DNA from 4 places in the Anaerostipes faecis genome. Region 1 is predicted to be linked to each of the others. Evidence: predicted binding sites of a transcription regulator. Region 1 holds the regulator's gene; each other region holds the start of a gene.
The links. The regulator Rex, encoded in region 1, represses fermentation and respiration genes when NADH is low (regulators of the CRP and FNR family bind a similar motif). The targets are predictions, from matches to a motif close to ATTGTTAANTANTTAACAAT.

Region 1 (3,182 bases):
CATCCAAGGACTTTCCCCGTATCCCCGCTGATGCCGGAGGGAATATCGACCGACATGACTCTGGCTCTGCTTTCATTGATCCTCTCCACAACGGTCCGATATATCCCCGCTATCTCCCTGGAAAGGCCTACGCCGAACATTCCTTCCAAAATCCAGTCATAGCCGTTATAATCTATTTCTTTTTTTTGCTCATACCCAAGACGGGTAAGGATATCATACTGCGTCTTTAAATCTCCGGATGCCTTGGACAGCTCCCCCACGACTGTGAAATCCACAGAATATCCTTCCTCCAGAAGGATTCTGGCCGCAGCCAGCGCATCTCCCCCGTTATTTCCGCATCCTGCCACAGAAAGTATCCTGTCACTTTTTCTGACCGTTTCCATGAGCCTTCGGGCAATTTTTTCGCTGGCCCGCTCCATCAGCACAAGACCCGGCATTCCGATCTGCTGTATGGTCTCTTTATCAACATCCTGCATTTCCTGATTTTTCAAAACATATTTCATAGACACTCTCCTATGACAAAAGCCTGTGCCAGCCCCCCTGTGTTCGTAACCGACACATGAAATTTCGTAATCTGCATATCCGATGCCAGCTTTTCGGCTCTGCCTGTCAGTTTCACATAAGGCGCTCCTTTTGAATCCCGGAACACTCCGATCTCATAGGGCTCCAATCCGAAGAAGCCGGTTCCAAATACTTTGGAAACGGCTTCTTTAACTGCAAAATTACCAGCAAGAGTCGTACTGTTTAAACCTGCGTATGCCAGTTCCTCTTCTGAAAAAATCCGGCTTAGGCGGTTCTTTCTCTCCACCATCTTCTGTACCCGCCCGATTTCTATCAGGTCAGTTCCTATACCGACAATCATGGCGTTCCTCCCGTCTTTACTCCGCGCCCTCGCCGTCTTCCCTGCTGTGAATATTGTAAGTCAGCGTCATGAGACTTTCTGCCAGATGGACATTCTCCACGGTCACACTGTCTGGCAGCGTGAGATCCACAGGAGCAAAGTTCCAAAATCCTTTGATGCCCCAGGACACAAGATCTTTGGCAATCTTCGGCGCCTGGTCCTGCGGAAGCGTGAGGGCTGCGATCTTGATCTCATGATTCTTTATAAACTCTTCCATATCGTCAATATCGTGCACTTCTACTCCGTGCACCGTGATGCCGATCAGCTTCGGATTTACATCGAACAGTGCGATCACCTGAAAACCAATGCTGTTATTGTTGAAATCCTGATAATTGGCCAATGCCTGCCCCAGATTTCCGGCACCGACAATGATCATCTGATTGCTCTTGTCAAGCCCCAGGATCTTGCCGATCTCCACGTAAAGGTTTTCTACATTGTAACCGTATCCCTGCTGCCCGAAACCTCCAAAGTTATTCAGGTCCTGTCGGATCTGGGATGCAGTTACTTTCATTCTCTCGCTCAGCTCTTTGGATGAGATCCTCGTAATATTTTTTGCTTTCAAAGCCCCCAAATAACGGTAATATCTAGGTAATCTCTTTATAACTGCCGGTGATATATTCTTATCCATTGATGACATTATTACCCTCCCACTTATTTTATTAACTACTCAAATTAAATAAATTATATAAGATTGTCTAATAACTGTCAAACTTTTCGGTGCGTTTTTTCAGAAATTATGTTATGCTTAAAAGGAATTTTTACAGCTTAGAAATTTTGAAGGAGTGCACTATGGTTTTATCTTGTCAGAATATACATAAAACATTTGTCGACCAGGAAGTCCTGAAAGGAATTTCCTTTCATATCAATGAGAAGGACCGGCTCGCCGTCATCGGCTTAAACGGCGCCGGAAAGTCCACCCTGCTCAAGATCATCATGGATCAGATGACACCCGACGAAGGGGAGATCCACAAAAAGAAGGACGCCGATATCGGCTATCTCGCACAGCATCAGGACCATACTTCTTCCCGCACCATTTATGAAGAGCTTTTGACCATAAAACAAGATGTGATCGAACTGGACAAAAAACTCCGCTCTCTGGAGCATATGATGAAGCATTTAAGCGGCGCAGAGCTCGAAGAAAAGATGGAGGAATACACCAGGACCACTCATTTATTTGAACAGAAAAACGGTTTTGCCTATGAAAGTGAGATCGCAGGAATCTTAAAAGGACTCGGGTTTAAAGAGGAAGACTTTCAAAAAATGATTGAGACACTGTCCGGAGGACAAAAGACAAGGGTAGCTCTCGGAAAACTTCTGCTGATGAAGCCCGAGATTCTTCTCCTGGATGAGCCTACCAATCATCTGGATGTTGAGTCAATCCAATGGCTGGAAAACTATTTAAGCCACTATGAGGGCGCTGTCATCCTGGTCTCCCATGACCGGTATTTCCTGGACAAGATCGTCAACAAGGTGATGGAGATCGAGGCGGGGCATGCGATGCTCTTTGACGGCAACTACACTTCTTTTATTAAGAAAAGGGATCAGGTAAAGGCGATCCGCTTAAAGGAGTACGAAAACCAGCAGCAGGAGATCCGGCACCAGAAGGCGGTCATCGAAAAACTAAAGCAGTTTAACCGGGAAAAATCCATCCGCCGGGCCGAGAGCCGTGAAAAGATGCTGAACAAAATTGATGTCATCGAAAAGCCTGTGGAGATCGACGGGAAAATGCGCTTTGCTATCGAACCGTCGGTTGTCAGCGGAAACGATGTCTTAACGGTGGAACATCTGGAAAAAAGTTTCGGGCCGCATACGCTGTTTTCCGATATAAATTTTGAAATATTCCGCGGCGAGCGCGTGGCATTGATCGGCGCCAATGGAACCGGAAAGACTACGATGTTGAAAATCATCTGCAAACAAATGCCTAAAAACAAAGGACTGATCAGGCTCGGTTCCCAAGTATCCATCGGATATTACGACCAGGCACAGGACAACCTGCATCCGGATAAGACAATCTTCGAGGAGATATCTGATTCCTTTCCGGAACTGACCAACACAAAAATCAGAAATACACTGGCCGCTTTCCTTTTTAAGGGAGAAGATGTATTTAAACTTGTTTCTTCCTTAAGCGGTGGGGAAAAGGGGCGGGTATCTCTTGCGAAACTTATGTTATCCCATGCCAATTTCCTGATTCTTGACGAGCCTACCAACCACTTGGACATTCACTCCAAGGAAATCCTGGAATCCGCCCTGACCCAATACACAGGCACGGTTCTTTACGTAT
Region 2 (3,182 bases), on a different contig from region 1:
CGCAATCATAATCGCTGCGATCAGAGGATATACGAATAAGAATCTTACCCCTTTTATCTTATTAACTAAAACAGTTGTAACAACGATAGCTACGAGAGATCCCGTACTGTAGTATGTCTGCATCACAGAAGGATCACCAATCTTTGCATATTCCTTCGCGAAATCCTGAGCACAGTTCAGCCAGAGCTGGAATGTTGCTGTTCCTGTAAATCCGATGATAATCAGCGCAATACTCTCCAATGAGAAGTTTGCATGTTTGATATCCTGGATCAGAGAAGATTTTGCCCCGCCTGCTGTCTCCATCTTCGGAAGAGGTGCGAATAAAACAAGCACGCCGATGATGGCAATGGCAACACCGCATACGTATAATAATACATTTAAGGAAAGGTTTGCTCCAACGATAGCACCGATCATAAACGGCATTAACAGCTGTGAACAGGAGATTGAAAACTTGGTGAGCATCGTTGCCATACTGGATCTTGGAGCCAGAATTTCAACACAAGCCGGGATCACACCGGTATCCAGGAATGAGTTTGCGATTCCTCCTAATACAGCTGCTATGTATGCAACCGTCATATTTGGTGACATAGCAAGGCCTAAGAAAAAGATCGCATAGGAGCCTGCGCCGATGATGGATGCCACTTTTCTTCCCAGCTTATCAGAAAGAGGTCCTGCAAATGGAAGGGCGATCAAACGTCCAAGCCCCAGCGCTGCCGCTACCATTGTTACCAGCCCGATGTCAGAAGCTCCCCACTGCTTTACCAAAGTTTCTTTTACTGCTACCTGGCCTAATACAGAACATCCGATACCATGGATGAAATAATTTAAGTATAAAATAAACGCACTGGGATAATATTTTTTGTTCATAATTGATTCCTCTCAAATTTCCTCTCTAGATTTAGTCGTATTTAATATCCAACACTTCTTTCATGTGGTCGATCGGCATATGTTTTCCGGTCCACAGGTGGAATGCCGCGTCTCCCTGGAACAGCATCATACCAAGACCGTTCATTGTCTTGCAGCCGGCTTCTTTTGCCATCTTTAAAAGTGCAGTCTCTCTCGGTGCATATATAGTGTCGGTGACGATCAGGTCCGGACGCAGGAATGACGCGTCAGGTATCACTGACTGGCCTTCAAGAGGCTTCATTCCAACACCGGTTGCCTGTGCAAACAGATAGCTGTCTGCAATCTCTTCTTTTAATTTATCTTTATCATCAAGATCATAAAGATTTACGATACAGTCTGTGTTTGCACGGATCTTCTCAACGGTTTTCTCTGCATTCTCCCAGAATTTATCTTTGATATTGAAGATTGACATTTCTTTGACACCGTCCAGAGCCGCCTGAATTTCGATCGCCGTTGCAGCTCCGCCTGCTCCTGTGATTGTCATTTTTTTGCCGATCACATCGATGTCATTGTCTTTCAGTGACTGCATGTAGCCGATTCCGTCGGTAATATGTCCTGTCAAAACTCCGTCTTCATTGACGATCGTGTTGACTGCTCCTGCCATCTCTGCTGCCGGTGAAAGCTTATCTAAGTACTTGCCTACAACTGTCTTGTTCGGCATAGACACGTTGGAACCCTTCAGTTTCAGGGCACGCAGTCCTTTTACCGCATCCTCTAATGTGTCATTGTCAACTTCAAACGCCAAGTATGCATAATCAAGTCCTAATGTGGCAAATGCTTCATTGTGCATTGCCGGTGAACTGGAATGTCTGATCGGATATGCCATCAGCCCGATCAATTCTGTATGTCCTGTGATTCTCTCTGCCATGTGTCATTCTCCTTTTCTACTTACCCTGTTGTTTCTTCACCCAAAAGTTAATTTTTTAACAACCTTACAAAAACTATTATACACGGATCTTATTGATACTTCTAATACATCTTTTAATACTTTTTAATAGATTTTTGCTATCATTTATGTTATGCTTCCTTATATAAATAGCCATTGCACTTTCCCAAGAAACGAGGTACTCTCTATGAATTTAAACCAGCTTTCTTATTTTCAAAAAATCGCAACCCTGCAGCATTATCATCAGGCAGCCAGAGAATTGAATGTATCCCAGCCCAGTCTAAGCCGCTCCATCGCCAATTTAGAAGAGGAACTGGGGCTTCCTCTCTTCCGGAAAAATGGAAGAAATATCGAGCTGACTAAGTACGGAAAGATATTTTTAGAGCATGTCAATAAAATACTCGAAGAAGTGAAGATTGCTGAGGATAAAATGAAGGCTCTGGCCAACTCCAAGGGAGGCCACATCGACCTGGCCTACGTGTTTCCACTTGCCAAATCGTATATTCCCCACCTCGTGCGCAGTTTCTTAAATTCGGAAGGTTCCAGCAATATCACCTTTTCCATGACGCAGGAAATCACTAACAAAATGCTCCGTGATCTGAAGTCTGAAAAATATGACGTCATCTTCGGCTCTTACGTATCCAATGAGCCTGAGATCGAATTCGTCCCGGTCATCAATCAGGAGATGGTTGTCATCACGCCGCTGGAGCACCCCTTGAAGCATAAAAAAGAAGTTCTGCTGGAAGATCTTCTGTCCTACCCTGTCATAGGATATGACCGCACTTCCGGCCTGGGCCAGTTTACAACTTCCATCTACCGGCAAAACCGGATGGAACCTGAGATCGCATTTGAAACCTCCGATGAAAATGCCATTGCCGCTCTCGTAGCCGAGAACTTCGGCATCGGCTTCGTGGCCCATGTGGAATCTCTGAGGGAATATGACGTGGAGATCCTTCACTTAAGCAACGTGAAACCTTATCACACTGTCTACATGGCGTACCTGAAGAACAACATTATGATCCCTGCTGTAGAGAAATTTATTGTCTTCGTAAAAAAAACGATAGACAAAAACTATTGATTTCAAAAAAAATATCAATTTGTTAAATAATTATCTTTGCTTTATAATGAACTTATCATTACAGATCACCCAAATGCAATGATAACAACCCTAATTAGAAATCGATAATCTTTTGGAGGGTACACAATGAAGTGCAATTATAAAAATATTTTCAGTCCGTTGACAATCAAAAACATGACGATGAAAAACCGCATCATGATGACACCGATGGGAACCAACTATGGAGAACAGACCGGAGAGATGAGTTTTCTCCATATCAATTATTACGAACAGAGGGCAAAAGGCGGTGTCGGTCTTATTATGGTGGAAAAT
Region 3 (3,182 bases), on a different contig from region 1:
TTATTGCCCATTCCGATCAGACCCATCATTTCAACGTGAGCCGGTACGGAAGATGATCCTGCGAACTGTGCATCAGAATGCATACGTCCCATAGTATCTGTCATACCATAAGAAGCCGGTCCTGCAGCCATGTTGTCCGGATGAAGTGTACGGCCTGTACCTCCGCCGGATGCAACAGAGAAGTATTTTTTACCCTGTTCGATACATTCTTTTTTGTATGTACCTGCAACAGGATGCTGGAAACGTGTTGGGTTTGTTGAGTTTCCTGTGATAGAAACGTCAACGCCTTCTTTGTGCATGATTGCAACACCTTCTGTTACATCATTTGCACCGTAGCAGTTAACCTTTGCTCTCAGACCTTCAGAGTAAGATTTTCTGAATACTTCTTCTACTTTTCCTGTGGAATAGTCCATCTTAGTTTCAACAAATGTAAATCCATTGATTCTGGAAATGATCTGTGCAGCATCTTTTCCAAGACCATTTAAGATAACACGAAGTGGGTTCTGACGTACTTTGTTTGCTTTCTCGGCAATACCGATCGCACCTTCTGCAGCAGCAAAAGACTCGTGTCCTGCTAAGAATGCGAAACACTCGGTTTCTTCTTCCAGGAGCATTTTTCCTAAGTTACCGTGTCCAAGACCTACTTTTCGCTGGTCTGCTACTGATCCAGGGATACAGAATGCCTGAAGGCCTTCACCAATAGCAGCCGCAGCGTCTGCAGCTCTCTTGCAGCCCTTCTTGATTGCAATGGCAGCACCCACGGTGTAAGCCCATTTTGCATTTTCAAAACAGATTGGCTGGATGCCTTCTACCTGAGCATATACATCTAATCCTGCAGCCTTTGTAACTTCAGCAGCTTCTTCGATAGAATTAATACCATATTCTTTTAATACAGCAAGAATTTGTTTCTCTCTTCTCTCATATGATTCAAATAAAGCCATGTTCGTTACCTCCTATTGATTTCTTGGGTCAATGATTTTAGCAGCATCATCTACTCTGCCGTACTGACCTTTTGCTTTGTCTAAAGCTGTCTGAGCGTCATCGCCTGCTTTGATGAAATCCATCATCTTACCGAAGTTTACGAACTGGTAACCGATGATCTGTTCTTCATCGTCAAGAGCGATTCCTGTAACATATCCTTCAGCCATTTCAAGGTAACGAGGTCCTTTTTTCAGTGTACCGTACATAGTACCAACCTGAGATCTTAAACCTTTTCCTAAATCTTCAAGACCTGCTCCGATCGGAAGCCCGTCCTCAGAGAAAGCACTCTGGGTTCTTCCGTATACGATCTGTAAGAACAGTTCTCTCATTGCTGTATTGATAGCATCACATACTAAGTCTGTATTTAATGCTTCTAAAATTGTTCTTCCCGGTAAAATTTCAGATGCCATAGCAGCTGAGTGAGTCATACCAGAGCATCCGATAGTCTCTACCAATGCTTCCTGAATGATTCCCTCTTTAACGTTCAGAGTTAACTTACATCCCCCCTGCTGAGGTGCACACCAGCCAATACCGTGAGTCAGCCCGGAAATATCAGTTACGTCTTTTGCACTGATCCATTTTGCTTCTTCAGGGATTGGAGCAGCTCCGTGGTTTACACCCTGAGCTACGGTACACATTTGTTCTACTTCATGTGAATAAATCATGTTGAAACTCCTTTCAGTGAATAAATAATAAACATCCCACACTCATATGTAAGTAATGTTTTTAAGCTCATTTGCTCTAGCTTATTTTATCATATTGTTAAAATTAAAACAAGAAATTATCTCAATAACTTTGTAATGTTTTGTATTTTTTCGCGGACTGGAACAGTGTGTTTGAAAAAGAAATCACTCATCAGGAGAACGCATCAGAAAAGGCCGGTTCCCATGGACAGGACCCCGGCCTCTTTCTGTTATTTTACTCTGAACCTATAATGCATTTTCATAAATATGAATGATATCTTCTTTCGTGAGCTCTACAAAGGAGCCTCTACAACCTGCCGCCGCTTTTTCTGCCATGATGTCAAAATAGGTTTCGTCGATCCCTACTTCTCTCAATGTAGTAGGAAGACCCATGTCCCTAAAGAACTTTCTCGTACAGTTTATGGCCTTTCTCGCTGTCTCCATATTTTCTTCTGCCATCGGCAGATTCCAGACATTTCTTCCATAGTCTGCAAATTTCTTCGCGGTAGCTTCATTTAGTGCAAACTCCATCCAGTGAGGTGTGAGGATTGCAAGTCCCTCCCCGTGGGTAATATCATAAAATGCACTTAATTCATGCTCCATGGGATGCACACACCATGCAACCTCGGCTCCATCTGAAAGAATGCCGTTGATTGCCATGCTGGATGTCCACATGAGATTGGCCCTGGCGTCATAATCATCCGGGTGTTCCAGTGCAATAGGTCCATAGTAAAAACAGTTCTTTAAAAGGCCTTCCGCAAACCGTGCCTGTACATCAGCATTGGACACATTGGTAAAATAATTTTCAAAAATATGGCTGATTATATCTGCTGTACCTGCTGCCGTCTGCTTTTTGGAAACAGAATAAGTATACTCCGGATCCATGATGGACATCTTTGGTTTCATGTGCTCACTGGCTGTTCCCCATTTTTCATTTTTCTTCAGATCGGAGATGACTGCAAATTTATCCATTTCAGATCCGGTGGCTGCCAATGTAAGCACAGAGTAAATCGGCAACGCGGCAGTGATCTTTTCCGGGTGTAAAACAAGTTCCCATGGATCTTCTTCACTGCAGGCTCCGGCCGCAATGACTTTTCCGCAGTCGATGACACTTCCTCCTCCGATTGCAAGGACCATGTCGATTTTTTCTTCCTTGCAGATTTTAACTCCTTTTACCACAGACTCTATCCGCGGATTAGGCTCCACACCGGAAAGTTCGGACACACAAAGTCCTGCATCTTTCAAAATCTTCATTGCGGTATCATAGATTCCTGCTTTTTTAATGCTGCCGCCTCCATAGACGAGCAGGACCTTTTCTCCGCTCTCCCTCAGTTCGGATAAATGTGTGATCTGTCCCTTTCCAAAATGAATCTTTGTTGGAATAGAGTATGTGAAATTGTTCATTTGGACCTCCTTAAATTATGTTTATATGTGTTTTATTGTTCTACATCCATCAAATATTCTGCTGCCTGCATGTCGGTGATCAGGACATTTACAATGCCTGCCCTCAGCGCGCCC
Region 4 (3,182 bases), on a different contig from region 1:
TCTGTGAGCAGTTCCAAAAGCATCATTTACAAATACATCACAGAGGCTTGCAAGTTCCTTGCTGAATTCTTCTCCGTTCTTTGTCTCTTCTGCTCTGTAACGTGTATTCTGAAGTAAAATGACATCTCCGTCCTGCATTGCGTCTGCCGCCGCCTTCGCATTCGGTCCTACAACGTTGTCGTCTGCTGCAAACTTCACTTCCTGACCTAATAACTCACTCAAACGTGCCGCCACCGGTGCAAGAGATAATTCCGGTTTCGGCTCTCCTTTCGGTTTTCCTAAGTGAGAGCAAAGGATCAGTTTCCCGCCGTCTGCGATTAGCTTCTTTAATGTAGGAAGTGCCGCAACCAGGCGGTTCTCATCTGTGATTTTTCCATCCTGAAGCGGTACATTAAAATCACAGCGCACTAAGACTTTCTTTCCTTTTACGTTGATATCATCTACTGATTTTTTGTTTAACATGTTCTTTCCTCCTGGGATTTCTTATAGGATTAAATCGAATGCCTATCCTGCCGGATTGCCTTCTTTAACAAACAAAATAAAAAAACGGGTCCGGTCCAAAAAGACCGGACCCATTTGAGTCTTTATACCTTATCGTGCAAAGCACGCTGCCCGAAGGGCATAAAATACAGTGTGCCCTGTGGGTATGGTATTGCAGAATACTACACTGAATATTGATGCCTGTCCGCATCCACAGCGCTGATGATTATGCTAATTCTGCAAAGTATTTGATTGTTCTTACCATCTGGCTTGTGTAAGAGTTTTCGTTGTCATACCAAGATACAACCTGAACTTCGTATAATCCGTCACCAATTTCAGTAACCATTGTCTGAGTTGCATCAAATAAAGAACCGTATTTGATTCCGATGATGTCAGAAGATACTAATTCTTCTTCTGTATATCCGAAAGATTCTGTAGCTGCTGCTTTCATAGCTGCGTTGATTCCATCAACAGTTACGTTCTCTCCCTTAACAACTGCTGTTAAGATTGTTGTAGAACCTGTCGGAACCGGTACACGCTGAGCAGATCCGATTAATTTTCCGTTTAATTCAGGAATAACTAATCCGATAGCTTTTGCAGCTCCTGTGGAGTTAGGAACGATATTGACTGCTGCTGCACGTGCTCTTCTTAAATCACCTTTTCTCTGTGGTCCGTCAAGAGTCATCTGATCTCCTGTGTAAGCATGTACTGTCAACATGATACCAGACTGAACCGGTGCGTACTTGTTAAGAGCATCAGCCATAGGTGCTAAGCAGTTTGTTGTACAAGATGCTGCTGAGATGACTGTGTCTTCTTTTGTCAATGTTTCATGGTTTACATTGTATACGATAGTTGGAAGATCGTTTCCAGCTGGCGCAGAAATAACAACTTTTTTAGCTCCTGCCTGAATGTGTGCAGATGCTTTGTCTTTAGATGTGTAGAATCCTGTACATTCTAATACAACGTCTACGTCTAATTCTCCCCAAGGAAGTTTTGTTGCGTCTGCTTCTGCATAGATTTCGATTTCTTTTCCGTCTACTACGATTGAAGATTCTTTTGCTTCTACTTTGTCAGCTAATGCATATCTTCCCTGTGCAGAATCATACTTTAATAAGTGTGCTAACATCTTAGGATTTGTTAAATCGTTGATTGCTACAACTTCATAACCTTCAGCTCCGAACATCTGTCTGAATGCAAGACGTCCGATACGTCCAAATCCATTAATCGCTACTTTTACTGCCATCTCAATTCCTCCTAAGTCTTGAATGAATAATTTAATGTTGTCTGTCAATTGTCAATCTATTGACAAACTTCCTTTTTATTTTAAACAATATGTCCAAAAATATCAAGTCTATTTTAGCATTTCTCTCATGTATACAAAATCATATCTTTGTACAAGATTACCAAAAGCTTTATTTTTCATTCTCATCGATGATATAATTGGCAATATTGTCGGCATAGTCCGAAATACGCTCCAGACTTGTCATCATATCAATATAGATCACTCCGGCTTCAGGTATGCATGACTCCCGTTCCAGCCGTTCAATATGCTGTTTCCGGTACTTTTTCTCCATTCTGTCGACTTCTTCTTCTCCCTGAATTGCCTGTTTTGCAATTTCCACATCGTCTTTCTCAATAGCCCTGATGGCATAATCAAACGTTTTAATGACCTGAGCCGTCATTTTGTGCAATTCGTCCTTTGCAAGATCAGAAAATGCAATTTTATCGTCATGCTTTATCTGCATGAATTCAGCAATATTTTCGACATGATCTCCTGCCCTCTCGATATCCGAAATTGTGTAGAATAAATCCGTGACAATTTTGCTCTGTTTCTCCGTCAGTGCCAGATTGCTGATCTTTACAAGATACCCGGTGATCATAGTTTCTAAATGGTTGATGACCTTTTCATCCCTGAATACCTTGTCCAGCTGTTTTTCACTCGGCTGCGGATTCATGGCTTCCTTCGTAACACGCTTCATATTTTTCAGAACGATATCACCCATGCGCACTACTTCTTTGACTGCGTTTTCCACTGCAAAAGAAGGAGTCTCCAGGATACGCGGATCCAGGTGACGCAGCACCATCTCTTCTACTTCCTCGTCTTCCTCATCTTCCGGTTCTTCGTGGATAATCAGTCCTGACAGTTTCACCAATACATTGGCAAACGGGAACAGCAGTACAGTGACTGATACATTGAAGATAGAATGGAAAATAGAGATCTCCGTACTCGAAATATGCTGCATGGCCAGATGGTCAAACACTCCGAAGAAAATGGTCATGATAATTCCATAAATAGCAGCTCCGATGATGTTAAAAGATAAGTGAATTACCGCCGCCCTTTTTGCGGTTTTGTTTGCACCCGCACTGGATAAAAGAGCCGTGATACATGTACCGATGTTCTGCCCCAGCGTAATGAAAACGGCGGAACGCCAGTTTACAATGCCCTTCATGGCAAGTGTCTGAAGAATACCGACGGATGCAGAAGAACTCTGAATGATCGCTGTAACGACAGCTCCTACAAGAATTCCCAAAATAGGATTCCCCCCGAGAACTTCAAAAGCCTTTGCGAAAATAGGGCTGCTCTGATATACTCCGATGGAACTGGACATAAAAGAGAGTCCGATAAAAAGAACACCGAAACCTACGGCGATCTCTGCCTTCTGATTTAACTTTTGTTTATTTGAAAAAGTTACAATAAATGC

Region 2: QGT46_RS05905 (shikimate dehydrogenase) is a predicted target of Rex. The motif match lies at 1,818-1,837, and genes of this name have one in related genera.
Region 3: QGT46_RS00020 (iron-sulfur cluster assembly scaffold protein) is a predicted target of Rex. The motif match lies at 1,740-1,759, and genes of this name have one in related genera.
Region 4: gap (type I glyceraldehyde-3-phosphate dehydrogenase) is a predicted target of Rex. The motif match lies at 1,771-1,790, and genes of this name have one in related genera.

What each region holds. Positions count from the first base shown of each region.
Region 1 covers NZ_CAJSYK010000012.1:87,740-90,921, reverse strand. The annotation lists gene QGT46_RS09825 (NAD(P)H-hydrate dehydratase) at 1-503, opposite strand, end outside; gene acpS (holo-ACP synthase) at 500-862, opposite strand; gene QGT46_RS09815 (redox-sensing transcriptional repressor Rex) at 879-1,538, opposite strand; gene QGT46_RS09810 (ABC-F family ATP-binding cassette domain-containing protein) at 1,691-3,182, shown strand, end outside.
Region 2 covers NZ_CAJSYK010000006.1:66,710-69,891, forward strand. The annotation lists gene QGT46_RS05900 (MFS transporter) at 1-867, opposite strand, end outside; gene QGT46_RS05905 (shikimate dehydrogenase) at 899-1,774, opposite strand; gene QGT46_RS05910 (LysR family transcriptional regulator) at 1,980-2,870, shown strand; gene QGT46_RS05915 (NAD(P)/FAD-dependent oxidoreductase) at 2,997-3,182, shown strand, end outside.
Region 3 covers NZ_CAJSYK010000001.1:1,787-4,968, forward strand. The annotation lists gene QGT46_RS00015 (GGGtGRT protein) at 1-941, opposite strand, end outside; gene QGT46_RS00020 (iron-sulfur cluster assembly scaffold protein) at 954-1,646, opposite strand; gene QGT46_RS00025 (iron-containing alcohol dehydrogenase) at 1,911-3,068, opposite strand; gene QGT46_RS00030 (sugar-binding transcriptional regulator) at 3,101-3,182, opposite strand, start outside.
Region 4 covers NZ_CAJSYK010000030.1:11,125-14,306, forward strand. The annotation lists gene QGT46_RS14895 (phosphoglycerate kinase) at 1-462, opposite strand, end outside; gene gap (type I glyceraldehyde-3-phosphate dehydrogenase) at 707-1,723, opposite strand; gene QGT46_RS14905 (Na/Pi cotransporter family protein) at 1,893-3,182, opposite strand, start outside.